2 regions of the Pseudoxanthobacter sp. genome follow, and region 2 is predicted to be linked to the other one. Evidence: predicted binding sites of a transcription regulator. Region 2 holds the regulator's gene; the other holds the start of a gene.
The links. The regulator PhoB, encoded in region 2, activates phosphate uptake and scavenging genes when phosphate is short. The targets are predictions, from matches to a motif close to TGTCATNNANCTGTCAT.

Region 1: V7067_RS05855 (inorganic phosphate transporter) is a predicted target of PhoB. The motif match lies at 6,885-6,901, and genes of this name have one in related genera.

What each region holds. Positions count from the first base shown of each region.
Region 1 covers NZ_DAISHT010000036.1:14,037-23,916, reverse strand. The annotation lists gene V7067_RS05875 (ATP-binding protein) at 1-1,098, opposite strand, end outside; gene V7067_RS05870 (response regulator) at 1,095-1,838, opposite strand; gene V7067_RS05865 (PepSY domain-containing protein) at 2,060-4,288, shown strand; gene V7067_RS05860 (DUF924 family protein) at 4,474-5,040, shown strand; gene V7067_RS05855 (inorganic phosphate transporter) at 5,182-6,708, opposite strand; gene V7067_RS05850 (sensor histidine kinase) at 7,293-9,374, shown strand; gene V7067_RS05845 (response regulator transcription factor) at 9,403-9,880, shown strand, end outside.
Region 2 covers NZ_DAISHT010000138.1:2,272-5,982, reverse strand. The annotation lists gene V7067_RS12485 (peptide deformylase) at 13-516, shown strand; gene phoB (phosphate regulon transcriptional regulator PhoB) at 560-1,258, opposite strand; gene phoU (phosphate signaling complex protein PhoU) at 1,455-2,171, opposite strand; gene V7067_RS12470 (ATP-binding protein) at 2,343-3,711, opposite strand, start outside.

The DNA.
Region 1 (9,880 bases), on a different contig from region 2:
GACCGCCACCGCCGGCCCCGGTGCAAGGCTGACGGCCGCGCCGGCGAGCCGGTAGTCCTCGACGATCTCCCGGGCGAGCGCGGTCAGATCGACCGGGCCGGTCGCTTCCGCCGCCGCTTCCGCGCGGGTGAAGGCAAGGGTTGCCTCGCAGATCGCCGTCATCTCCCCGATGGTTGCCACGATATCGTCGCGCACCGCCGGGTCGTCGATGAACTCCGCCTTGAGGCGCAGCGTGGTCAGCGGCGTTCTCAGATCGTGACCGATGCCGGCCAGCAGCTTCAGCCGGTCGCCGATGAACTGGCTGAGGCGGTTCTGCATGGTGTTGAAGGCGCGGGTGACGGCGGCCACCTCCGCAGGCCCGGCAACCGGCAGCGGCGCCACGCTCTCGCCGCGTCCGAACCGCTCCGAGGCGTCCGCCAGCGCACGCAGCGCGCGGGTCTGCACCCGGACGCCGATGACGGTGACCAGCGCCACGGCCAGCGACGAGACGAGGAACGAGAGAAATATCAGCCGGTTCCAACCCGGCGGAAAGGCCACCGCCGTGCGCAGCGTCAGCGTGCGGCCGCCGGAAAGCGGCACCACGATGTCGGCCGCGGCAAGGCGGCGCCGGCCGAACCCGGACAGGCGGCCCTCCGGCCTGTCGTCCGGCTGGCGCGGCAGCCATGTCGCGTCGGCATCGCTGCAGCTGCCGCGGCCGAGGCTGCCGGGCGGGGCAATGGCGACCGCCGGCGCGCCGGCGCGCACGCCGTGCAGCATGCGCCGCAGAATATCGGCCAGCCCTGTCTCGGCCGCCGTCATGGTGCGGGCCGGCGGCGGCGTGTCCGCCACCCACGCGCAGATCTCCCGGGTGCGGAAGGCCGCGGCCAGCCGCTCGCTGTCGGCCGCCGGATAGGTATCGAGCAGGCGCGCCAGCGTCACCGCCTGCGTGAGCGCCTGTCCGCGCACCAGCCCTTCCACGACCATATCCTGTTCCGAGCGCACCAGCGCCAGCATCAGCGCCTGCGCCAGTGCCAGCGTGGCCACCAGCAGCAGCACCAGACGTCCGGCGAGACTGCGCGGCCACAGCCGCAGGCGGCGGCGGACGCCCGGCGGCCTCATGGCAGCCCCTCCGCCGGCACAACCTCCACCGGTCCGGCGAACATATAGCCCTCGCCCCAGATGGTGCGGATCAGGGCGGGGTGCTGCGGATCGGCTTCGATGCGGCGGCGCAGGCGGCTGACGAGATTGTCGATGCTGCGATCGAACACCTGCGCGGCACGGCCGGCGGTGATGTCGAGCAGCTGATCGCGCGTCATCACCACCGCGGGCCGGGTGACGAAAGCCAGCAGCAGACGAAACTCGGCGGTGCCGAGCATGACCGCCGTACCCTGCGCATCGCTCAGCACCCGGCGGCCGGCATCCAGCACGAAGCGGTCGAAGCGATAGCAGATGCGGCCGGCCTCTGCCGCCGGCGGCGCGCTGCCGCCGCCCTGCGCGCGGCGCAGAATGGCGCGGATGCGGGCCAGAAGCTCGCGCGGGTTGAACGGCTTGGTCACATAATCGTCGGCGCCGAGTTCCAGCCCGATGATGCGGTCGGTCTCCTCGGCAACGGCCGTCAGCAGCACGATCGGCACATTGCCGGCCTGCCGCAGCTGGCGGCACAGCGTCAGCCCGTCCTCGCCCGGCATCATGATGTCGAGCACCACGAGGTCGATGGCGGCGGTGCGCATCTGCTGGCGCATCTCCGCGCCGCCGGATGCCACGCTGACGCGCAGGCCGTTGCGGGCGAGGTAGCGCGCCAGCAGTTCGCGAATCTCGCGGTGGTCGTCGACGACGAGAATATGAGGCGTGCGTTCCATCGGCGGTCCCGGTGCGGCGTCGGTCTCCGGCCCGCCCCTCCTTGCGCGCGGCCGGGGCGGGCCGGCCACTGCAAAATTGTATCCAAATGTGTCACGGTCCGCGCCCCGGCAAAGTCGCTTACCGATCCGCCCGCGGGCGACAAAGTTCCGCGACAGCGGACGGGCACAGAAGGCCCGCGACGCCCCGGCCCTGCCGCGGGCGCGCCCATGCGGAGTCCATCATGTCGCGTTTGCGCATCCGTCCGGCCCTGATCTGGCTTCACCGCTGGCTCGGCCTCATTCTGACGCCGGTCTTTCTGGTGATCATCCTTTCCGGCGCGGTGCTGTCCTTCCGCCCGGTGGTGGCCGACAGCGCGGCCCGCATCGCCGCCGCCGGCACGGCCGACCCGGCCGCTCTCGCCGCCCTGACCGCAAGGCTGGAGGCCGCCGGGCGCGTGGATGCCATCACGCTGGCCGAGGGCGGACAGGCCGTGGACGTGGCCGCCGGCGACCGCGCTCTCGCCGGCCGGTGGCAGATTGCGACCGGCAACCGGCTTTCCGCGCCCTCCAGCCCGGTCGATGTGTTCCGCACCGCCGAGACGCTTCACAAGTCGCTGCTGCTGGGGCTCGCGCCGCTGGTGGAGGCGGCCGCCTTCGCCATGCTCGCCATCGTGGTGTTCGGGCCGCTGCTGACCTGGATTCGCTTCCGCAACACCCTGCTCGGCTGGCATATGATCATCGGCTGGTGCCTGCTGCCGCTGGTGCTGATGCCGCCGCTGACGGCGGGTCTGATGATCACCGGCATCGGCGCCGGCGTCCGCGTGCCGCTGCCGCGGGCCGAAAGCCCGGTCAGCATCGCCGCCGCGCTCGGCACCGCCGGCGACAGCCTCGACCTCGCCCACCTCGTATCGGCGCGCCGGTTTCGCGGCGGCACCGTGCTGGTGCAGATCGCCGGCCCGGCCGCGACCGCCGCCGTGGTGACCGACAAAAGCGTGACAAGGCTCGAAGGCGGCCCCGGCCTTGCCAAGCAGATCCATGAGGGCACATGGGCCGGGGCGTGGTCCGGCCTGCTCAATTTCGCCGCGTCGCTGGCCCTTCTGGGCCTGACGGCCACCGGCTTTCTCTCATGGTTCCGGCGCTGGCGGCGCGACCGGGCGGCCGGGCCGAAGGCGGCGGGCGGCAGCGTGCTCGTCGTTCACGCCAGCCAGACCGGCACCGCGGCGCGCCTTGCCGCCGCCACCGCCGCCGCACTTGAGGCCGGCGGCCACACGGTGGCCGTGGCCCCGCTCGGCCGCCTCACGCCCGCCGGCCTTGCCGGCTTCCCGCGCGTGGTTCTGATTGCCGCCACCACCGGCGAGGGCGATGTGCCGGATGGCGCGCGCGGCTTTCTGAAAGCGCTTGCAGCCGGAACCGCCGGCGGCGGGACGCCGCTTGCCGGCGTGCATCTGGCGGTGCTCGCGCTCGGCGACCGCAGCTATCAGCACTTCTGCGGCGGCGGCCACACCCTGCGGACCGCGCTGCTGGCGGCGGGCGCCCGCGAAGCAACCCCGATGCTCTGCGCCGATGGCGACCCGGAGGGCATCTGGCGGCAGTGGATGACACAGCTCGGCCGCGATCCGGGCCTTGCCGGCGATGCCGGCGCGGCACCGGCGCTGTCCGGCCCGCCGGTTGCGCTGCGGCTGGCCGACCGCTGGCGGCTGGACGATCCGGCCTGCCCCGGCACGCAGGAAACGTGGGCGGTGGTGCTGGAAAGCGAAACCCGCCTCGCCTTCCGTCCCGGCGATCTGGTGCGCATCACGCCGCCGGGCGGGGGCGCGCCGCGCAGCTATTCCATCGGCAGCACCGACAGCGGCGCCCCGCAGCGCCTCGTACTGACCGTGCGGCTGCACACCCGCACCGACGCGGCCGGAAACACCGTTTCCGGGCAGGTCTCCGGCGCCCTCACCCGCACGCTGCCGCCCGGCGGCCGGGTTGAGGCGACAATCGCGCCGCACCCCGGCTTCAACCCGCCGGACGATCCGAACCGGCCGGTCATCCTGATCGGCGCCGGTTCGGGCATCGCGCCGTTCCCCGGTTTTCTGGAAGAGCGGCGGGCGGCGCGGCCGGCCGGGCCGGTCTGGCTGGTGTTCGGCAACCGCCATCGCGACGGCGATTTCCTGTGGCGGGATGCGATCCGCGCCGCCCTTGCCGACGGAACGCTGACGCGGCTCGACACCGCCTTCTCGCGCGATGCCGACGATGCCGCCCATGTCGGCGACCGGCTGCGCGCCGCCGGGGCCGACCTCGCGCACTGGATGCTGCACCGGAACGCCGTTCTCTATATCTGCGGCCGGCGCGCGTTCGTCGACAGCGTGCAGGCTGCTCTCGCCGACGTTCTGGTGCGCTTCGGCGCCCTGACGGAAAGCGCCGCACAGACCACGCTCGACCGCTGGACCGGCGAGGGCCGCGTGCGCATCGACGCTTTCGACTGACCGGGCCGACAAGGCGGAAAGGCCGCCGGCGGCCCGCCACGCAGACCGCAGAGGCCGGGGGGAAACGCACCGGCCCTGCGGTCGGCTGTGGCGACAGCCGCCGGCCCGGCTATTGTGCCGTGGCGCGCCGGCGGCAGACGCCCGCCGCACCGCACAGATGGCAGCACCGCACAGGGAGACGCCCTTTGACCCGCTCCGCCGCCCCGCCCGCCCCGGCCGAAGCCCGCCGTGTCGTTGCCTTCTGGCGCGAGGCCGGCGAGGCCGATGCGTGGTTTTCAAAGGACCCCGCCTTCGATGCGCGCTTTCGCGACGCGTTCCTCGACCTGCACCTTGCCGCCGCCCGCCGCGCCTGCGCCGGCTGGAGCGAAACGCCGGAAGGCGCGCTGGCCCTGATGATCCTGCTCGATCAGTTTCCCCGCAATGCCTTCCGCGACACCGGCCACATGTATGCGACCGACAGCCTGTGCCGCCTCTATGCGCGCCGGGCCGAGGCGCTGGGCCACATGGCGGCAACCGAAACCGGCCTGCGCCTGTTCTTCGCCCTGCCCTTCGCCCACTCCGAAGACCCGGCCGATCAGGACCTGTCGCTCGCCCTGAACCGGCGGCTGGGCGAACCCTGGCTGGGCCATGCCGAAGGCCACCGCGACATCATCCGCCGCTTCGGCCGTTTTCCCCATCGCAATGTCATTCTGGGGCGCACCTCCACGGCTGCGGAAGAGGCTTTCCTGCGGAACGGGGGCTTCAGCGGATAACCGGCTTCAGCGGACAGGCGGCTTCAGCAGACAGGCCACGGGCCCGATGCAGGCGGGGCGAAACCGCCGGCCGCGGTTCCGCCCCGTCCCGTCCTTTCCCGGCCCCGGCAGCGGGGCGCGGCCCCGCATCGCCGGCCGCGCTCACATGATCTGCCGCAGCAGCACATAGAGCCCGGCGGAGAGCGCAATGGCGGCCGGCAGCGTCAGCACCCACGCCATCAGCAGGTTGCGCACGGTCGACATCTGCAGCCCGGAGCGGTTGGCCGCCATGGTGCCGGCCACGCCCGACGACAGCACATGGGTGGTGGAAACCGGCAGGCCATACATGTCGGCCGCTCCGATGGTGGCCATCGCCACCAGTTCCGCCGCGCCGCCCTGCGCATAAGTCAGATGCGTCTTGCCGATCTTCTCGCCAACGGTCACCACGATGCGCTTCCAGCCCACCATGGTGCCGAGACCGAGCGCGATGGCCACCGCCACCTTCACCCACAGCGGAATGAACTTGGTCGCGGTATCGAGCTGCTGCCGGAAGGCGGTCAGGTCCTCCTTCAGCACCGCATCGGCCGGCGGCTGGCCGGTCTTCAGCATCACGCGGATGGTCTCGGAGGCGAGATACATATCGTTGCGCATGTTGGAGACCGAAGCCGCGGGCACCTGCGCCAGCGTTTCGTGATTGCCCACCATGTCGGAGATCTCGCGCGTGACCTGCGCCAGCGCCGGCATCACCTCCGGCGTCGCGGTGCGGGTGCGCACGAAGGTCGTCAGCGCGTGGCGCGGATCGGCCGGCGCCGGCGTCGCGCCGGCGGCCTGCAGCAGCGCCGTCTCGGTGGCCCGGGCGACAGAGCGGAACTGCGCCACCTCGTCCACGTTCACCGCCCGGTTCAGCGCATAGGCGGTGGGCACGATGCCGATGAGGATGAGCATGATGAGCCCCATGCCCTTCTGCCCGTCGTTGGAGCCGTGGGCGAACGAAACGCCGGTGCAGGTCAGCACCAGCAGGCCGCGAATCCACCAGGGCGGCGGCTTGTGGCCCTGCGGCTCGCGATAGAGCGCCGGGTTGCGCACCAGAACCCTGAGGCTGAGCAGCAGCAGGCCGGCGGCGAAGAAGCCGATGACGGGCGAGAACAGCAGCGAGTAGCCCACATTGGCCGCCTGCCCCCAGTCCACGCCGGACGTGCCGTCGAAGCCCTGAAGCACCTGATTGGCGAGGCCGACGCCGATGATGGAGCCGATGAGGGTGTGGGAGGACGAGGCCGGAAGGCCCAGATACCAGGTGCCGAGGTTCCACAGGATCGCCGCGATCAGCAGCGCGAACACCATGGCCAGCCCCGAGCCGGACCCGACGTTCAGGATCAGTTCCACCGGCAGCAGCGACACGATGCCGAATGCCACCGCGCCGGAGGAGGCCAGCACGCCGAGAAAGTTCCACGTGCCCGACCAGATCACCGCGAACTGGGCCGGCAGCGAATTGGTATAGATGACGGTGGCAACCGCGTTGGCCGTGTCGTGAAAGCCGTTCACGAATTCAAAGCCCAGCGCAATCAGCAGCGCAACCACCAGCAGGATGAACGGAATGATCGCCAGCGTGCTGGTACCGGATGCGCTGATATCGTGCCAGATGGAATATCCGGTGAAGGCCAGCCCTGCCAGAAGAACGGCAAAGAACACGAACTTCTCGCCGGCACTGTTCTTCCTGTCGACAGGAGACCGGCGTGGCCCTGCGGCATTATGAACGCCGGCAACAGCGCCGCTTTGCGTTTTTGTCATATGAGACACCGCCATTCCGATCTGAATCGTCCTCATCACCGGTTGCCCGATGAGACTCCGTTATTACAGTCGCAGGCGTGACGGGCGTATGACTGCTTCCGACAGCCAATAATACGACACCGAATAGTCGTGCAGCCCGGCTTTTTACGGCGACGATGGCATTCTGCGTTCTGCGCCCGGCCGGAGACAGTGCCGTGCACCGGCCGGGCCCGCATCGGCCTGAATGATCCCGGCTGCGCAGCAGACCCGGACCGGCTGTCGCGCGCACGGGATTGAACAGTCGGGCCATCGTGAGCCATGGCCGGCCGGCGGATGCTGTTATAGACTTTGGCGGACCTGACGGGGCGGACCGCAGGAGAACGCTTTATGACCGGCCGGACTGCGGACGGCAGCGGCGCAGGGCGTAATGACCCTGCCGCCGGCCGGTGGCAGTCCGTGCCCGCGGCTGCCGGAGCACGGCTGAAGGACGAGGGGCTGAGCGGCGCGTGAACGGCATCCGGCAGGCACTGGTTCGCGGCATCGTCCGCCTTGCGATGCCGCTGGCGCGCCCCGGCGTGTGGCTGGCCCTCTGGTCTGCCCTGTGGCTGGCGCCGGCCTCCGGGGGCGCATACGCCGCAGCACCGGCCCCGCTGGTGCTCGAAGGGCGGCAGGCCTCTTATGCGCTTCAGGGGCATGTCGCCGCCTTCCACGACCCGACCGGGCGGATGGATCGCGCCGCCGTCGGGGCGGCGGATCGCGATGGCGCCTTCAGGCCGGTGGCCGGCGGCTTCGATCCCGGCATCGACAACGACGGGGCATGGTGGCTGCGCTTCGATCTGGCGGCCGGCCCCGGCGGAGACGGCGTGTGGTGGCTGTCGGTCGACGCCCACCCGCTGACGGCAGAGGTGGATGCCTTCGTGCCCGAGCCCGCCGCCGGCGGCGGGGTTGCCATGGCGTGGCGCCGCTCCGGCCTTGCGGTGCCGATGGCGGCGCGCGACCTGCCGGTCCCGCTGTTCGTCTTTCGCATGGAGATGCCGGCGGGCGAGAGCCGCACGGTCTATGTGCGGCTTGCCGGCACCCGTACCATCCGGGCGCTGCTGGATGTGCAGCGCCTGCCGGCCCTCACCGGCCGGCTGACGGCGCTGGCCACCGGGCTGTCGCTCATTCTGGGGTCGGCGGCGCTGCTGGCGGCCGCGGCCATAGCCTGCGGCGTGTGGCTGCGGGCGCGCACGCTGACGATGCTGGGGGCCGGCACCGCGCTGATGACGGCCCTGCAGCTGCTGGTCACCGGCCTTGCGCTTCCGGCGCTGGACGGCCTTTCCACGGGCGCGGTCTATGCCCTGCATTCGCTGCTGCTCAACCTGACCTGCGCCGCCATGATCCTGACGGCGCTGACGATGTTCGGCGGCTTCCGGGCGATGCCGTGGAGCCGGCGGGCGATGCTGGGTCTTCTGGGCTTCACGCTGTTCGGCGTGCTGACCTCGCCGCTGGACCTGCACGCCACGCTGCTGCCGGGCCTGATCGCCGTCATGATGGCCTTTTCCGTTCTGGCGGTGATCGCGGCCTTCCGCAGCCTGCGCGCGGGAGAGCCGGCCGGCCGCTGGTACCTCGCCGGCTTTCTGGTCTACGGCGCGATGCTCAACATCTATGCCGGGCTGCTGTTCGGTCTGGTGCCGCTCAATGTGTTCAGCATCTGGATTTCTCCCGTTCTGCTCGTGGTGCAGGTGGCGATTCTGTTCGCCGGCATGCTGACCGCCGTCCGCAGCACGCAGGACGCCCGCCTTGCGCTGGAAGCCGCCCTTCTGGCGGCCTCGCGCAGCAACGAGCGGACGCTCGAACGCGCGGTTGCCGACCGCACCCGCGCCCTGCAGGAAGAGAACGAGGCGCGCGGTGTGGCCGAGACTGCCCTGCGGCGGGCCCTGCGCGAACAGCGCAACCTGCTGGCCATGGTCAGCCACGAATTCCGCACCCCGCTCGCCGCCATCGGCGCCGCGGTCCACGTCATCCGCGCCGGCGCGCCCGCCGCCCCCCGCGAGCGGCAGGAGCTCGACAAGATCGGCCGCGCCGCCAGCCGGCTCGGCGGCCTGATCGACACCTTTCTCACCGACGAATGGCTCGACCGCGCCACCCTGCAACTGAAGCCCCGCCGCTTCGATCTCACGGCCCTGCTGGCCGATCTGGCGCGCGATGTGCGGGCCGGCGACGGGCGCCTCGTCACCCTCGATGCCCCGCCGTCGCTGATCGTCGAGGCCGACGCGATGCTGCTGCGCATTGCGGTCGGCAACCTGATCGGCAACGCGCTGAAATACACCCGCGGCAGCGTGCGGATTGCCGCCGCGCAGGACAACGGCCAGACGACCATCCGTGTCGGCGACGACGGGCCCGGGCTGGATGCCGGCGACCGCGAGGCGGTGTTCGAGCGCTATTATCGCAGCGAAGCCCACGCCCGCCTGCCCGGGGCGGGGCTGGGGCTTTTCATCGTGCGGCGGATCGCCGAGCGCCACGGCGGCAGCATCGGTGTGGAGAGCACGCCGTCCGCCGGCAGCACCTTCTGCCTCGTGCTGCCGCTGCAGGCGCCTGCGGCATGAGAAAGCGGCATGACAAGGAGTTCGCAACGTGACGGACACGATGGAGAACACGGCTCCCGAGGCGGCGGAACCGGTGCGCGTCGTCGTCGTGGAGGACGATGCCGATTTCTGCGAAAGCCTTGCCGTCTTTCTCGAAATGGCGGGCATGAGCGTGCGTGCGGCCGGCGATATCGCCGGGCTGGAACAGGCGCTGCGCGATGCACCGGCCGATATCGTCGTGCTCGATATCAACCTGCCGGGCGAGAGCGGGTTCGCGGCCGTCGAGCGGCTGCAGCTGCGCGGGCAGGCCGGCGTCATCATGCTCACAGGCCGCTCTGCGTTGCAGGACCGGCTGGAGGGCTTATCGCGGGGGGCTGACCATTATCTGCTGAAGCCGGTGGAACTGACTGAGCTGGAACTGGTCATCCGCAATCTGCATGCCCGCCTTGCCCCGCCGCCCGAGAGCGCCCGCCACTGGCGGCTGGACAGCGCCGGCCGCACCCTGACCGCGCCGGACGGCACGCCGG
Region 2 (3,711 bases):
CGAGGAACAGCCATGACCGTGCGGGACATCGTCCGCTTTCCCGATCCGCGCCTGAAGGTCCCGGCCGCGGCCGTGACCGCGTTCGGCGACGATCTGGCGGCGCTGGTGGAAGACCTCGCCGACACCATGGCCGCGGCGCCGGGGATCGGCATCACCGCGCCGCACATCGGCGTCCCGCAGCGGGTGGTGGTGATCCGGCTTTCACCGGCCGAACCGCGGCGCGTGTTCATCAATCCGGTCATCACCGAGGCCAGCGTCGATCTGGCGCGGGCCACGGAAGGCAGCGTTTCGATGCCGGGCGTGGTGGAAACGGTGGAGCGGCCGGCCCGCGTCACGGTGCGCTATCAGGATGCGGCCGGCGGCGTGCACAGCGAGAGCCACGCCGGGCTCATGGCGGTGTGCCTGCAGCACGAAATCGACCAGCTCGACGGCCGTTTCTGGACGGAACGGCTGTCGCGGCTGAAGCGCGACCGCCTTGTGGCGCGCTATGCCAAGCTGCGCCGCGCGGGCAGCTGAGGCGCTGCCCTGCCGCAGCGGCCCGGCCGGCGCGCCGGACCGCTCACCGTGCGGTGCTGAACTGGTCGTCGAAGGCATAGCCCGCGCCGCGCACGGTGCGGATCGGGTCTTTGGCCTTGCCGCGGTTCAGCGACTTGCGCAGCCGGCCGATGTGCACGTCGACGGTGCGCTCGTCCACATAGACATCGTGGCCCCACACGCCGTCGAGCAGCTGTTCGCGGGCAAACACCCGGCCGGGCGAGGTCATGAGGAATTCCAGCAGGCGGAATTCCGTCGGCCCGAGGTGGATTTCGCGGCCCGCGCGGCGCACCCGGTGGGTTTCGCGATCCAGTTCCAGATCGCCGGCCTTAAGCTGGGTGGCGACCACCTCCGGCTTGGCGCGGCGCAGGATGGCGCGCACGCGGGCCATCAGCTCCGGCACCGAGAACGGCTTCACCACATAATCGTCGGCCCCGGTGGCGAGCCCGCGGATGCGCTCCGCCTCCTCGCCGCGCGCTGTCAGCATGATGATCGGCAGCCGGGCGGTCTCCTCGCGCGCCCGCAGGCGGCGGCACAGTTCGATGCCGGAAAGGCCCGGCAGCATCCAGTCCAGCAGCAACAGGTCGGGCTGGTTTTCCCGCAGCAGCAGTTCCGCTTCGTCGCCCCGGCCGCAGTTCTCCACGCTGAAGCCTTCCGCTTCCAGATTGTAGCGCAGGAGCAGGCTGAGGGTTTCCTCGTCCTCGACGATCATCACCGATGGCATCGGCTGGCATCCCCGGTCGGGTGTGGCAAAGTCGGGTGTGGCAAAGGTGCGGCGGCCCGCCGGCGGCATCCGGCCCGGCCGGCACCCGCAGACCTTCCTGAAAGTCCGTTCGGGCCGGGCAGCCCGGGCCGTTCCGGCCGGGGTGCGGGGTCCGCAGTCCTGTCCCGCCGCGCCGGAGCGGCGCAGCCGGCCGCGCTTACGACTTGCCGAACTCGATGGTGGTGAGCGCGGTGTCGTCCTGCTTCGGGCGCTCCAGCGAGGGCTGCTCGCCGGTCACCAGATAGTGCACGTTCTCGGCAATGTTGGTGGCATGGTCGCCGATGCGCTCGATGTTCTTGGCGCAGAACAGCAGATGCGTGCAGAACGTGATGTTGCGCGGGTCTTCCATCATATAGGTCAGAAGCTCGCGGAACAGCGATGTATACATCGCATCGATCTCGTCATCGCGGTTGCGAACCGCGGTGGCCTCTTCGATATCGCGGCTGGTGTAGCTGTCGATGACGGCCTTGATCTGCTCAAGCGCAATCTCGGAGATGTGTTCGACACCGAGAACGAGACGCTTCGACTGGTATTGCCCGTTCATCGCCACCACGCGCTTGGCGATGTTCTTGGCCAGATCGCCGACGCGCTCCAGATCGTTGGAAACGCGCAGCGCCGCCACCACCTCGCGCAGGTCGCGCGCCATCGGCTGGCGGCGGGCGATGATGGAAACGGCCAGTTCCTCAACCCGGCGCTGGGTCAGATCGAGGCGCTGGTCTTCCTGAATCACGCGCTGGGCAAGCGTCGTGTCGATGCGCGAAAGCGCGGTGACGGCGTCGGCCAGCAGCTGCTCGGCCTGTCCGCCCATTTCGGCGATCCAGCCGGCCAGCTGCTTCAGCTCGTCGTCATAGGCCACCACGGTGTGTTCGGGCATCGCGATATCGCTCTCTTTCGATTCGTCGGTCGTTGCAGACAGGCCCCGGCCTGAGTGCGGCAGACCCCCTGATGTGAGGCAGACCCCTGTCGGGCGGGGCTTTGCAGGGCCGATCCTTCAGACCGCAGCGAAGGGGCCGCGTGCCGCTTCCGCTGCCTGCGCCGCCTTCTTTTATGACTCTCCCATGGTCGTTTTATGAACGTCCAGAGCTTTGATTTCATTCATCTCCCCGGCGTCCGGCAGCGGCAGCGGCGCCGGCGCCTGTCCCGGCAGGCAATCGAGCCGCACGAGGAAGGTCGCCCCCTTGCCCGGCTGGCTCTCCACCGCGAGGCGGCCGCCGTGGCGGGCGAGGATGTGCTTGACGATCGACAGCCCCAGCCCGGTGCCGCGCTGGGCACGCGAGGTGGCGACATCGACGCGATAGAAGCGCTCGGTCAGGCGCGGCTGATGCTCCGGGGCGATGCCGGGGCCGAAATCGCGCACCGCCAGCACTGCCACGGGCTTGGCGCTGCTGTCGTCGAGCCGGCAGGAGACCTCCACCCGCCGGCCGCTGGCGCCGTATTTCAGCGCATTCTCGGCCAGGTTTTCCACCACCTGAACGAGTTCGTCGCGGTCGCCGCGCACCAGCGGACCGGAAGCCGGCAGGTCGCGGGCGATGCTCACTTCCAGTTCGGCGGCCAGCGGCTCCAGCCCGTCGAGCACGGTGGCGACGACCGAGGCCAGATCCACCGTCTCGGAGGGGCGGATGTGGGCGCGCATCTCGATGCGCGACAGGTGCAGCAGGTCGTCGATCAGCCGGCCCATGCGGCGGGCCTGCTCGGCCATGATGGCGAGGAAGCGCTCGCGCGCGGCCTCGTCGCGCCGCGCCGGGCCCTGCAGCGTTTCGATGAAGCCGGTCAGCGAGGCCAGCGGGGTGCGCAGTTCGTGGCTGGCGTTGGCAACGAAATCGGCCCTCAGCGTCTCCAGCCGCCGCTGCTCGGAGAGGTCGCGGACGATGATGAGCAGGAAATCCGGCCGGCCCGTGCGCCGCTCCCGGCCGGGCAGGGCGATGGGGGCGATGTAGGCCTCGAACCAGCGGTCGGTCGGCACCCGCTCCGACCAGCCGATGCGCGTTGCCGGCTCGCCGGCCGCCACCCGGTCGATGGCCTCCAGCACCACCGGTGCGCGCAGGCGGAACGAGAACGGATCGCCGGGCTGGATGGCGCCGAAGGTTGCCGAGGCGGCGGCATTGGAGCAACGCACCCGTCCGCGTGCGTCGGCCAGATAGCAGGGCTCGGGAATGGCCTCCACCACAAGGCGCATGCCGCCGTCGGGCCACACCGGACGCACCTCGCGGACGGGCTTGCGCAGCACGCGCCGCCGCACCCGTGCGCCAAGCCCGAGTGCGGCAAAGAAGCCCACGAGGCCGATGAGGCCGATGCCCGCCAGCGCCGGCCCGGAGGCGAGGTCGCCGTGCAGGGTGACGGCGACCAGAAAGCCGATTGCCACCAGAACCGGCGCCAGAACCGCCGGCACCGTGCCGGGCGTGTCCGGTCCGGGG